DNA from 4 places in the Pseudoalteromonas sp. S408 genome. Region 1 is predicted to be linked to each of the others. Evidence: predicted binding sites of a transcription regulator. Region 1 holds the regulator's gene; each other region holds the start of a gene.
The links. The regulator LexA, encoded in region 1, represses DNA repair genes until DNA is damaged. The targets are predictions, from matches to a motif close to TACTGTATNNNNATACAGTA.
Positions count from the first base shown of each region.

Region 2: a site for LexA is predicted at 1,967-1,986, ahead of CWB62_RS11600 (YebG family protein). Genes of this name have one in related genera too.
Region 3: a site for LexA is predicted at 1,794-1,813, ahead of uvrD (DNA helicase II). Genes of this name have one in related genera too.
Region 4: a site for LexA is predicted at 1,948-1,967, ahead of CWB62_RS14950 (DNA topoisomerase III). Genes of this name have one in related genera too.

Region 1 covers NZ_PNDY01000032.1:32,968-36,184, forward strand. The annotation lists gene CWB62_RS17260 (hypothetical protein) at 1-108, opposite strand, end outside; gene CWB62_RS17265 (hypothetical protein) at 355-735, shown strand; gene CWB62_RS17270 (PaaI family thioesterase) at 737-1,180, opposite strand; gene lexA (transcriptional repressor LexA) at 1,357-1,974, shown strand; gene coxB (cytochrome c oxidase subunit II) at 2,389-3,217, shown strand, end outside.
Region 2 covers NZ_PNDY01000013.1:54,018-57,234, reverse strand. The annotation lists gene putP (sodium/proline symporter PutP) at 47-1,525, shown strand; gene CWB62_RS11600 (YebG family protein) at 1,597-1,914, opposite strand; gene CWB62_RS11595 (ComEA family DNA-binding protein) at 2,230-2,526, shown strand; gene CWB62_RS11590 (DUF6170 family protein) at 2,538-2,840, opposite strand; gene dsbB (disulfide bond formation protein DsbB) at 2,846-3,217, opposite strand, start outside.
Region 3 covers NZ_PNDY01000018.1:8,682-11,898, forward strand. The annotation lists gene yrfG (GMP/IMP nucleotidase) at 1-156, shown strand, start outside; gene CWB62_RS14210 (dUTP diphosphatase) at 153-776, opposite strand; gene CWB62_RS14215 (YacL family protein) at 858-1,226, opposite strand; gene CWB62_RS14220 (hypothetical protein) at 1,342-1,566, opposite strand; gene uvrD (DNA helicase II) at 1,878-3,217, shown strand, end outside.
Region 4 covers NZ_PNDY01000021.1:3,543-6,759, reverse strand. The annotation lists gene pomA (flagellar motor protein PomA) at 127-894, shown strand; gene CWB62_RS14955 (flagellar motor protein MotB) at 897-1,817, shown strand; gene CWB62_RS14950 (DNA topoisomerase III) at 1,980-3,217, shown strand, end outside.

The DNA.
Region 1 (3,217 bases):
AATAGCGCTCATCACTAAACCGCCAAGCAACCAAGCTAAAATTTGTAGGCCTAATAAATAGCCTAACCATTTATGAAGTTTACGTGCTGGCTTAAATATTTTTTTCATAGGTGTTTATCTTATTATTTTTAATAAACATTTTACGCGAATGGTAGGCAAGGTGGGTGCGACAAAATGTCGCACTAGTGCATTAAAACTGAGTTGCAGCACACTAGCGCGAATAGTAAGTAGCAATAACACTCTAAAATAAGAATATTAACTGATAAAGTGTCTATTTATAGGGTGTTGATTTGGTATAACGATAAAACTGCGTTAAAGTTTGCAAGGTAACTATTAGAGGATAAATACGAAACAATGTCGGAAATTCAATTTTTAAATGTAGATCTAGAGCTTGAGTCAAAACAAGATATTAGTGTGCTGGTGGCCGACCTAAAAAAAGTCGCAACGATTTTACATTATGACAAAGACGAATACCGTCAATTAGCGCGTATTGAGGTAGCTGGCGATGTTAAATCACCAGACAAAGCAATAAACCATATTTGTGAGCTTATTGAATCGTGTTCACGCAATGCATTAAAGCAATGGTTAAGCTGTTCACGCAGAACGTTTGATATAGGATTTGAGTCAGGCACATCGCCAAAGTGTTTTAATCAAGCTTTGCATGCAGATACACTACTTCGTATATCTGCTATTGGCGCGGGTATGGAAATAACAATTTACCCTCTCGAGAAGTAACCTACGCTTTTCGTTCAACAACTGCTGCGGTCATTTTTGATACGCAGCACAGTTCGTTACGGCTATTTGTGATTTTTATTTCCCATACTGAGCTACGTTTTCCAATATGAAATGCGCGTGCTGTTGCCGTTAATGTACCATTACGAGAAGCCTTTAAATGGCTTGCACTTATTTCTTGCCCAACACAGTAAAATTTTGTGAAATCGACAACAAAATTAGCAGCATAGCTGGCTACCGTTTCTGCCAGTACAACGTTAGCGCCGCCATGAACCATGCCAATAGGATTATGATGTGCAGGGATTGCAGGCATAGTTGCGACTAAGTAGTCATCGCCTATCTCTGTTATTTCTATTCCCATGGTTTTCATTAGGGTACCTTGGCCACTAATCCCTTCGTCTAATTGTTTACACAGTGCTAATGTAATCGGTTGATGCCAAATACTCATATAGATTCCTTTAAATTTAATGAAGCAAGTTACTATTTTTATAGGCTATTTTAGAAAGCACCTAAAATGTACACGTAAGGAAGTAATTTGGCTATTTGAACGGGTAATTTAAATTTGCGATTTTTATTTAACTGTATATACTCACAGTTAAATGTACTGTATGGAAAACCAGTTGTATGCGCCCATTAACTAAACGCCAAGCTCAAATACTCGAATTAATTAAAGTGTTTATTAAAGACACTGGTATGCCGCCTACACGTGCTGAAATAGCACAAACGTTAGGGTTTAAAAGTGCAAATGCCGCTGAAGAACATTTAAAAGCCCTTGCCAAAAAAGGGGTGATTAAAATGAAGCCAGGCGCAAGCCGAGGGATTCAACTTGTTGAAGAAGAGGAACCGGAGCAATTAGGTTTACCGCTTATTGGCCGAGTTGCGGCAGGCTCACCCATTTTGGCGCAAGAGCATGTTGAGAGCCACTGTAAAATTGATCCATTAATGTTTAAACCAGCTGCTGACTTTTTACTGCGCGTAAATGGTATGAGTATGAAAGATATAGGCATTATGGATGGCGACTTACTTGCTGTACATAAAACACAAGTGGCTGAAAATGGTCAAGTTGTGGTTGCTCGTGTTGATGACGATGTAACAGTAAAACGTATTGAAAAGGCAGGTCGTCAGGTATTACTTCATGCCGAAAATGACGAGTTTGCACCAATTAAGGTCGACCTTGAAACTGAATCATTCAACATTGAAGGCTTGGCAGTGGGTGTTATTCGTAACGCAGACTGGATGTAGCTTTACCTTATTTTATAAATTGCGCACTATTTTGGTGCGCATTTTTATTTTTTTAAATTTGTTTTTTTATTCATACTCCTTATTTCATTCTCAGCCCTTACTAACTCTCGATTTTAGCTACTTTTTTCTACGCTAAACTAAATCAACTCTCTACTTTTTACATATTTATTGTTTGTTTTTAATACAAAAAACTTGCATGCTGGTTAAATATTAACTAATTGTTAATGAACTGACGCTGGCAATACTCATCGCTTTTAAGTTTTGAGCACACACAATAAATTTGTTGCTAGCGCAGTGAATGCCAATTTTTTTATAAATCAAATGGCATTAATACAAAAATAAAAATAACGAATTGGCGTTTAAGCCGTATGCCTCTTCGCTTTGCACTAGCAACAGCATCAAAGGAGTCGTCACATGGGTAAACTTAGTTGTACCTTGTGGCTTATATTGTGTGTTTTTCCGCAGTTAGCGTTGGCCAACAGCCAATATAATATGCGCAAGGGCGTTACAGATATAAGTGAAAATGTTTACGAATTACACATGACCATATTTTTTATATGTTGTGTAATTGGAATAATAGTGTTTGCCATCATGCTTTGGGCACTCATTCATCATCGAAAATCTAAAGGGGCGGTTCCCGCTCAATTCCACGAAAGTACTAAAGTAGAAATTCTTTGGACTGCTATACCATTTGTTATATTAATTGCGATGGCAGTGCCAGCTACAAAAACGTTAATAGCGATGGAAGATGCCAGTAAAGCCGACTTAACAATTAAAGTGACTGGCTCGCAGTGGAAATGGCATTATGAATACATGGGAGAAGACGTAGAGTTTTACTCAATGCTTGCAACCTCTCAAGATGAAATTACCAATTTAGCAGATAAAAACCCAAATTATTTGCTTGAGGTAGATAAACCCCTCGTACTGCCAATTAATAAAAAAATTCGTTTTTTAATGACCTCAGATGATGTTATTCACTCTTGGTGGGTACCAGACTTTGCCGTTAAAAAAGACGCAAATCCGGGCTTTATTAACGAAACATGGACCAACATAAACGAAGAAGGGATTTACCGAGGCCAGTGTGCTGAGCTGTGTGGTAAAGATCATGGATTTATGCCTGTTGTAGTTGAGGCTAAATCTGAAGCTGATTTTAAAGTATGGCTTGCCGACGCTAAACAAGCTAAACAAAAAGCTGCTTTAGCTGATGCAGCTTTACTTGATCAAACATTACCAAAAGAAGAGT
Region 2 (3,217 bases), on a different contig from region 1:
TTCGGATCAAAAGCCTGCTACTTTTAATTGTTTTATGGAGGCGAATTTGGAAACAGGAATGATCATTTCATTGTCACTATATTTTGTTGTTATGCTAGGTATTGGTTTATATGCCTATAAGCAGTCAACAAGTGATGTTTCTGGTTATATGCTGGGTGGTAGAAACTTGTCACCAAGTGTTGCAGCACTTTCAGCGGGTGCTTCAGATATGAGTGGCTGGATTTTAATGGGTTTACCTGGCGCCATGTTTGTTACTGGCTTAAGTAGCACATGGATTGCATTTGGCTTAATTGCCGGTGCATGGTTAAACTACTTTTTAGTTGCACCGCGTCTAAGGGTTTACACTGAAAAAGCGAATGACTCTATTACCATCCCTGATTACTTTTCTAACCGATTTAACGATAAATCAAATTTACTACGTGTTGTATCGGCAGTTGTAATTATTGTGTTCTTCACACTGTATACCTCTTCAGGCGTTGTTGCCGGTGGTAAACTATTTGAAAGCTCATTTGGCTTAAGCTACGAAATGGGGCTGTATATCACAACGGGTGTTGTTGTTTTGTATACACTCTTTGGTGGCTTTTTAGCGGTTAGTTTAACTGACTTCGTGCAAGGCTGTATTATGTTTATTGCACTTATTTTAGTGCCCGCTGTTGCTTATTCATTATTAGATCAACCATTGCAGTCAACCTTAAACAGCGTTAACCCAGACATGCTTAGTTGGATAGGTGCAGGGTCTGCGCTAGGTATTATTTCAGCAATGGCGTGGGGCCTGGGTTACTTTGGGCAACCACATATAATTGTGCGTTTTATGTCGGTGCGCAGTGTTAAAGATATGCCAACAGCGCGTCGTATTGGTATGTCTTGGATGATTGTTGCTGCAATAGGCGCCGTAGGTACAGGTATTTTTGGTGCGGCTTATACGTACGAGAATAATATAGTAGTGGATGATCCTGAAACTATATTCCTGATCCTTTCAGAGCTCCTGTTCCACCCACTTATTGCTGGCTTTTTACTTGCTGCAATATTAGCTGCAATTATGAGTACAATTTCATCTCAGCTATTAGTAAGTTCAAGCTCACTAACTGAAGATTTTTACAAAACATTTTTACGTAAAGAAGCCAGCGACGCAGAGCTTGTACTGGTAGGGCGCATTAGCGTGTCTATTGTTGCAATACTCGCTATTTATCTAGCGTACGATAGAGACAGCTCTATTTTAGATTTAGTAAGTAATGCGTGGGCAGGCTTTGGTGCTGCATTTGGGCCGCTTGTATTGTTTAGCCTTTACTGGAAACGTATGAACTTTGCGGGTGCGCTTTCGGGGATGGTTGTGGGTGCGGTTACCGTTTTACTATGGATTTACGGCCCGTTCACAATCAATGGTGAAAGTTTAAGTAGCGTAATGTACGAAATTGTCCCGGGCTTTATACTCGCGAGTATTGCTATTGTAGTTGTAAGTTTAGCAACCAATGAGCCTAATTCAGATATAACAACGTTATTTGATGAAGTAGAGAAAGAGCTTTAATTAATATTTGTTTTTATAAAAGCTGTAAAAAAGGGAGCAACTAAGTTGCTCCCTTTCTTTTTGCAAAATATTTAGCTTGCTTGTTTGGCGTTGTTATCGTCTATCGATGCAACGTTATCTGACTTTTTATTTTTACTTACCGCTTTAGCAGTAGCAGGTTCTTTGGCACCTTTAAGTACCGACATAAAGTCGTCTTTGCTTTTTGCTATTTCTAACGCAAGCGATTCTATTTGTTGCTCACTTAATGGCACGTCTACTTTTTCTAGCATCAGCTCAAGTGATTCTGCTATGTCTAGCATTTTGTCATAGGCATCAGCTTCTTTTTTAGTAGTAAACGTCATGCGTTCGACTCCGTTTCGTTCTACAACATATTTAACAACAACAGCCATGATTTCTCCTGCAAACTTGCTTGGCACTGTGGTTTATAAAAAACCATAAGATTACTGTTTTTATATACAGTAAAGGTTTGCAAGTAAATATGCAAGCGCAGAGTTGTAATTTTTAAGTGTCTTAAATTTGACAAAAAACGGTAACTTAACTTTATTTAATATATCACTTGGTTGTACCAGCTGCATTTTAAGGATTTCGGAGAAAAGTGATAATGCATTTAGGTACCTCCAAAGTGGCTAGCCTCGCGTTTGTTATTTTTGGGTTCCTAATAATTAAAATAAATATGTTCTAAAATGGACAATAAGGACGATAAAATGAAAACCTTTAAAATTTTACTTATAGCAAGCTTATTAAGTATCCTACCTGTTACGACCTCTTACGCGCAATTACCTGAAGTAAGCAAATCTATGGCTCCCATCGAGGCGGTGAGCATTAATGATGCAGATGCTAAAATGTTAGCTAAACTGCCTGGAATTGGTAAGAAAAAAGCACAAGCAATAGTAAATTACCGAGATGAAAATGGTGTATTTACAAGCCTTGAGGATTTAGCCAAGGTGAAGGGGATAGGTAAAAAAGTAATGAGCAAGTTAGAAGGTAAAGTTAAACTTTAAAAAAAAGGGCGCTAAGCGCCCTTTTCATGTTGTTGTAGTGCTTCGTCTAGGTTTCTTCGTGCAAAATTAATATCAACAGGGGCGGTTAATAACGGATAAAAAAGTCCACCTAATAGTAAAAAGGGAATAATTAACCAACCTTCAAAAAGGGTAAATATTAAAAATAATGGGCTTAATAGCAATATTTTGATAATACGGAGTAATACACGGTCTGTTGGCGACAACATTGATAAAGACCGTGCTATAACAAGCTGCCTCTCGCGTATTTTTAAATGCTGTAACTGTTTAAGTTGGCTAGAAAAAAATGTAAACATAATTATTAAACCGTTCTTTTTAGTATTAATCGACTACCCAATACAATAAAAAATGCCAGTGCAAAAAATGCAAAAATAACTTCCATCCAAGCAGGCATGCTAAGCGATAAAAACTCCCAATCTATGTTACCGCAATCGCCAGTGGCTTCAAAAAAGCTTGGTATCCATTCATGCAGCGGCATAAACGATGGAAAATTAGGCTCAAATTCACAGCTAAACGCAAATGGATCGGTGGTTGTTTGCATATCTATGTGCTCACGGGCAATTAAATACCCCCAAATGCTCGATACTCCCCAAGCAATATAAGCAACTATACGCATTATTTTGCTTTGTGGATTAATTGACCCAACAATACCCGCGCCAAGTAATCCTAATAC
Region 3 (3,217 bases), on a different contig from region 1:
CGTACTTTGTTTGTTGACGACAGCGTAGCTGTATTAAATGCCGCAAAAGAATACGGCATTGGACACTTACTTGCAGTTGCCAACCCCGACAGCCAGCAACCACACAACGAAATAGCCGATTACTTAAATGTAACCGACTATCGTACTATTATTTAGCTTTTTGGGTAACGTGCCTCAAGGCCTTGGTAAACTAACTTTGCAAAGTCTGCATGTTCGGTATCAAGGCTTTTAACCACTTCAACCAAGTGTTCGTTATCTTCTTGGCCGTTCCATACTTTAATGTAGCTACCATCTTTATAACCATGGTCTTGGCGGAAAAAATTTAAGGTGTTTTTACCGACGTAACCACGGTATAAATCGTCAATATCCATGCCCATTTGTGCCATACAACCGGCAAAGGCTGCTGCATTAAACGCTTTATCTGCAACTGCAGATGCCGCAAGTATTTCTAACGTTTGTTTGAAGTCGTCCGCTTGCTGTACTTGGCTCAACTCACTTTCTAATTGCTTTGCTAAGTCTTGATAGCTTGTTTTACCGTCAATACGTAGCGACAAACCAAAGTGAAAAATATCAACTAATTCTAAAATAACTTGCTCGGTATCGGGTGTTTGTTTTTTCCACCACTTCCAGCCATGATGATCTAGCATTTCGGCACACTCAACCCAAATAGCGCGATACCATTCAAACCCTTGTTTAAACCATTGCTCATGCACTTTTGTATTCATGGCGTTTTGCATTTCTAGCATGACTACTAGCTTATTTAAATTGGCAGACATATCAATTCCTGTCGTTTTTAGTTGTTTTAATAATACAGAGAAAGCGCTGTTTTTGCATTTGCTATGTCTGTTTTAATTATTTTATCGATTACTGGTAAACTCATACCACGACTCGATTAAATCAATAAAGTCTTCAAAACCACATCCACTGCTTAAGTCGTTTTCTTCAAGCATTAAATCGTCATCTTGATAGGCAATTAAGTCTTCGCTGTCTTGGTGCAGTGCATGCGCTTCAAATAAGGCTTCATCTTTAGATAAAATTAAATCTATTTCTTGGCCTTTTAAAGTCACAGGCTCAAAACTCGTTTTTACCGACGCAATAAGTGCTTGCACCATAGCCACTTTGTCTTTGCCAATTTCTTCGTTTAACCAACGGCCAATGATTGCATGCTCGCTGCTTATTTTAATGCGCAGCCCACTAATAGGGTCGCGAATAAATTGATATTCCATAACTATTACTTATTAAACGCTAATAACGCGATTATACCCATAAATTAGCTTTAACGCCGACCCTAAAAAGCAAAATAGCGCCATTAGGCGCTATTTTTATAAAACGTTTAAATACCTAACTTCGTGAGCGGTATCGTGCCGCATCTATTATCGACCATAAGTAAATAATAGGCACTAATACAAAACCAACGAGTACATATATAAGTGCGTAACTTATGACAATAGCTAGCGCAAAAAATATAGCTGCTAAAATACGCCCTTGTACTAATTGCCCTAAACCAGGAAAAAATATATTACACAACGCAGCAATTACATTACCGCCAGACCCTTGATCAGCCATACTCACCTCTGTAGTTAATTAATTTTAAATTTTAGTTATTTACTTACTATCACACTTTATGCCAATTTATTAAAGCTTAAAAATCAGTTAGTTAAATTACGACTCTCTAATTGCTTTGGTATTTTTTACTAAATATAGGTCAATTTGATTATTTTTATTATTAATTTTAGTCACTTATCGATACTAAAACTAGCCAGCTGATTGGTTTTAGAGGTTATTTTTAGAATAGCTGTTCATAAAAACAGTATTTTATTTAGCCTAACAAAAACACCTGTTATACTGCCCTCAATATTGATTAAAAAGGCGTAACGATGGACGTTTCAGAATTACTCGATGGCTTAAATGACAAACAACGCGATGCCGTTGCAGCCCCATTACAAAACATGCTGGTATTGGCGGGTGCTGGGTCTGGTAAAACACGAGTGTTAGTTCATCGTATTGCGTGGCTTATGCAGGTTGAACAAGCCTCTGCTTATAGTATTTTTGCGGTAACCTTTACCAATAAAGCGGCTAAAGAAATGCGCACTCGTGTTGAAGAAACCTTAAAAGCACCGGTCGGTGGCATGTGGATTGGTACTTTCCACGGTTTATCACATCGAATTTTACGCGCTCATCACCGTGAAGCTAACTTACCAGAAGCCTTTCAAATTTTAGACTCTGACGACCAACTCCGTATGATCAAGCGCTTATTAAAATCAATGAATATTGATGATAAAAAGTGGCCAGCTAAACAGTTTGGCTGGTACATAAGCGCTAAAAAAGACGAAGCACTTCGTCCTAAAGATATTCAAGCGTATGATATAAACGAGCAAATGATGCTGCGTGTATATGCCGCCTATCAAGAAGCGTGTGACAGGGCTGGTTTGGTCGATTTTGCTGAAATACTCCTACGTAGCTATGAGGTGCTTAAAAATAACCCTACGCTACTTCGCCACTACCAACAGCGCTTTGCGCATATGCTGGTAGACGAATTCCAAGATACCAATACCATTCAATACGCATGGTTAAAGCTGCTCGCAGGCGATACGCAAAGTATTATGATTGTGGGCGATGATGACCAAAGTATTTATGGCTGGCGCGGCGCTAAAATAGAAAATATAAAACGTTTTTTAACTGACTTTGACGCCGAAACTATTCGCCTTGAACAAAACTACCGCTCAACCGCAACTATTCTTAAAGCATCTAATGCGCTTATAAAAAATAACTCAGAGCGCATGGGTAAAAGCTTATGGACCGATGGCAACGAGGGCGAGCCTATATCAATTTACGCCGCCTTTAACGAGCTAGACGAAGCCCGCTTTGTAAGCAGTAAATTACGTAGCTGGTTAAATGCCGGTAACGCGTTACAAGACGCCGCCATTTTATACCGTAGTAATGCGCAATCTCGTGTACTTGAAGAAGCCATGCTACAAGAAGGATTAAAGTACCGTATTTACGGTGGTATGCGATTCTTCGAGCGTCAAGAAATTAAAGATGCGCTATCGTACTTACGCTTAGTCGGTAATCGCCAGGACGACGCCGCATTTGAACGAGTAATTAATACCCCTGCACGTGGTATTGGCGACAAAACTTTAAGTCATATACGCGACTGCGCCCGTGCTGAGTCACTTCCGTTATGGTACGCAGCGAAAGCTATTGTTGAACAACAGCA
Region 4 (3,217 bases), on a different contig from region 1:
ATAATAAATATAACTTTATATGTTTATTTACAAAAACGACTTAAGCAATTCAATATGTTGCCGATAAGCAGTTAATAATAAAAAGTTTATGATAAGGCATTTAAACATGAAATCTCTGGAGGAAATGTGGATTTAGCAACCATAATAGGGATCCTAGGCGCAATTGGCTTAATCGTCATGTCTATGTTTATGAGTAGTAGCGGTGAAATGGGCATGTTTGCCGATGCACCTTCAAGTGTAATTGTATTTGGTGGCTCGCTATTTATTGTTTTATCAAACTTCACTATGTCTCAATTTTTAGGGATAGGTAAAGTGGTTGGTAAGGCATTCATGTTTAAAATTGAATCGCCTGAAGAGTTAATTGAAAAAGCAGTAGAGCTTGCAGATTCTGCTCGTAAAGGGGGGTTTTTAGCACTCGAAGAAGCTGAAATTCCAAATCCATTTATGCGTAAAGGCGTTGACATGCTTGTTGATGGGCATGACGCTGACGTTGTGCGCGCCACACTTCAAAAAGATATTTCCCTAACCACCACCCGTCATGAGCTCGGTGCTGGCTTATTTAAAGCACTTGCCGATATAGCTCCAGCAATGGGGATGATTGGTACATTGATAGGCCTAGTTGCCATGTTATCAAACATGGACGACCCTAAAGCTATCGGGCCTGCAATGGCCGTGGCACTATTGACCACTCTGTATGGTGCATTTTTAGCAAACGTTGTAGCAATTCCAATTCAGGTAAAACTCGAGCTGCGTAAAGACGAAGAGGCAATGAATCAGCGTTTAATTCTTGATGCTATTTTAGGGATTCAAGATGGTCAAAATCCGAAAGTGATAGAAGGTATTTTGAAAAATTACTTAGCTGAGTCTAAACGTAAAGTTGATACCGAGGAGTAGCCATGTCTGATGAAGAGTGCAAATGTCCCCCCCCAGGTTTGCCTGCGTGGATGGGAACATTTGCTGATTTAATGTCGTTGTTGATGTGCTTTTTTGTACTATTATTGGCATTCTCAGAAATGGATGTACTTAAATTTAAACAAATAGCAGGCTCTATGAAGTTTGCTTTTGGTGTACAAAATAAAATTGAAGTTAAAGATATCCCAAAAGGGACATCAGTTATCGCCATGGAATTCACCCCAGGTAAACCAGAACCTACACCAATAGAAACCATTCAGCAGCAAACCGTTGAAATGACCCAGCAAATGCTAGAGTTTCAGGCCGGTGATGAAAGTTCTGCTGGCGGTAGACAAGAGCAGCGGGGTGATAAGCGCGGTGGTGAGTCTCGAAGTACATCGCAAGAACAATCATCTGAACAAGCAACATCTGCAGCAGATCAAGAGCAAACAAATGAACTCGTTAAAAAAATAGCGCAGCAGTTAGAGAAGCAAATAATAGATGGTGCAATAGAGCTTGAGTCTTTGGGCCAGCAAATTATTATTCGTATTCGTGAGAATGGTTCGTTTCCTTCGGGCAGTGCTTTTTTACAGCCTAAGTTTAAACCCATTATTCAGGATATTGGTGTGCTTTTAAAAGACGTGCCAGGGGAAATTACTGTTTCAGGGCATACAGATGATTTCCAGGTATCGAATGAGTTATACGTTAATAACTGGGATTTGTCATCTAAGCGCGCAGTGGCTGTTGCCAGCGAATTACAAACAGTTCAAGGATTTGATAAAACACGAATGATGGTCGTTGGCCGTGCGGAAACAAGGCCGCTAGTTCCTAACGATACCAATGAAGACAGACGCCGTAATCGCCGAGTTGAAATATCTATATTACAAGGCAAGGCAAAAGAATCTGATCCTATTGATGTAAGATAACTCTTTTAATTATAAAGCTGGGCTTAATTAGCAGCCCAGCTTATAAGCTTTACGAGTCACTACCACTTGATACTCATTAATGCAGACAATTCATTAAAAACTCTCCCTCTTTGAAATTGCTATGCTAGACTACTGTTTATATAACCAGTTGTAGGCGAGTGTATGAAACTCTACATTGCAGAAAAACCTTCACTTGGACGTGCAATCGCTGATGCACTTCCAAAACCACACAAAAAACACGATGGTTACATTGAGGTCGCTAATGGTGATTGTGTTTCGTGGTGTATTGGTCATTTGTTAGAACAAGCTGAGCCTGATGATTACGATGAGCGCTATAAAAAATGGCAATTAGAACATCTCCCGATAATACCGGGACAATGGCAGTTAAAGGCTAAAACAAAAACTCGCAAGCAGCTTAGCGTCTTAAAAAAGTTAATTAAACAGGCTACAACACTTATACATGCCGGTGATCCCGATCGTGAAGGGCAATTACTTGTAGATGAAGTGATAGAACAAGCCAAAATAAGTAAAACTAAAAAGCAAAGTATTCAGCGTCTACTTATAAGTGATTTAAACTTAGTGGCAGTTAAAAAATCACTTAGTAGCATGCGCTCTAATAGAGAGTTTATCCCATTGAGTGTATCAGCGCTTGCACGTTCACGAGCCGACTGGCTATTTGGGATGAATCTCACTCGGGCTTATACGTTAGCTGGGCAAAAAGCAGGGTTTGGCAATGTGCTATCAGTTGGTCGCGTACAAACTCCCATTTTAGGGTTAGTGGTTAATCGCGATAACGAAATAGTTAATTTTGTATCAAAACCATTTTATGAGGTATTAGCTAGTTTAGTTACTCCTGAACAGCAGCTATTTACAGCCAAGTGGGTACCGAGTAAAGCTTGCGAACCTTATCAAGATGAAGAAGGGCGAGTGCTAAATAAAGCATTAGCCGAAAATGTGGCTTCGCGTATAACTAATCAAAAAGGAGAGGTAACAGCGCTTGAACAAAAGCAAAAAAAACAAAGTGCACCTTTGCCTTATAACCTATCCGCACTACAAATAGATGCAGCTAAAGCATTTGGCATGCCTGCCCAGCAAGTGCTTGATATTTGCCAAGGATTATATGAACGTCACAAATTAATTACTTATCCTCGTTCAGACAATCGGTATTTACCAAAAGATCATCACCAAGATGCCGCCGCTATCTTTAAAGCGATAGCACAGAACAAAGGACAGCCAGTAGAATTAGTCGATGGAGCAAACGTAAAGCATAAGAGTAAATGTTTTAATGATTCTAAAGTGGCTGCTCACCACGCTATAGTACCGACGGCTAAACTTTTAAAAAGCGCATACTTGGCAAATGATGAAGCGAAAGTATACCAGTTAATATGTAGGCATTATTT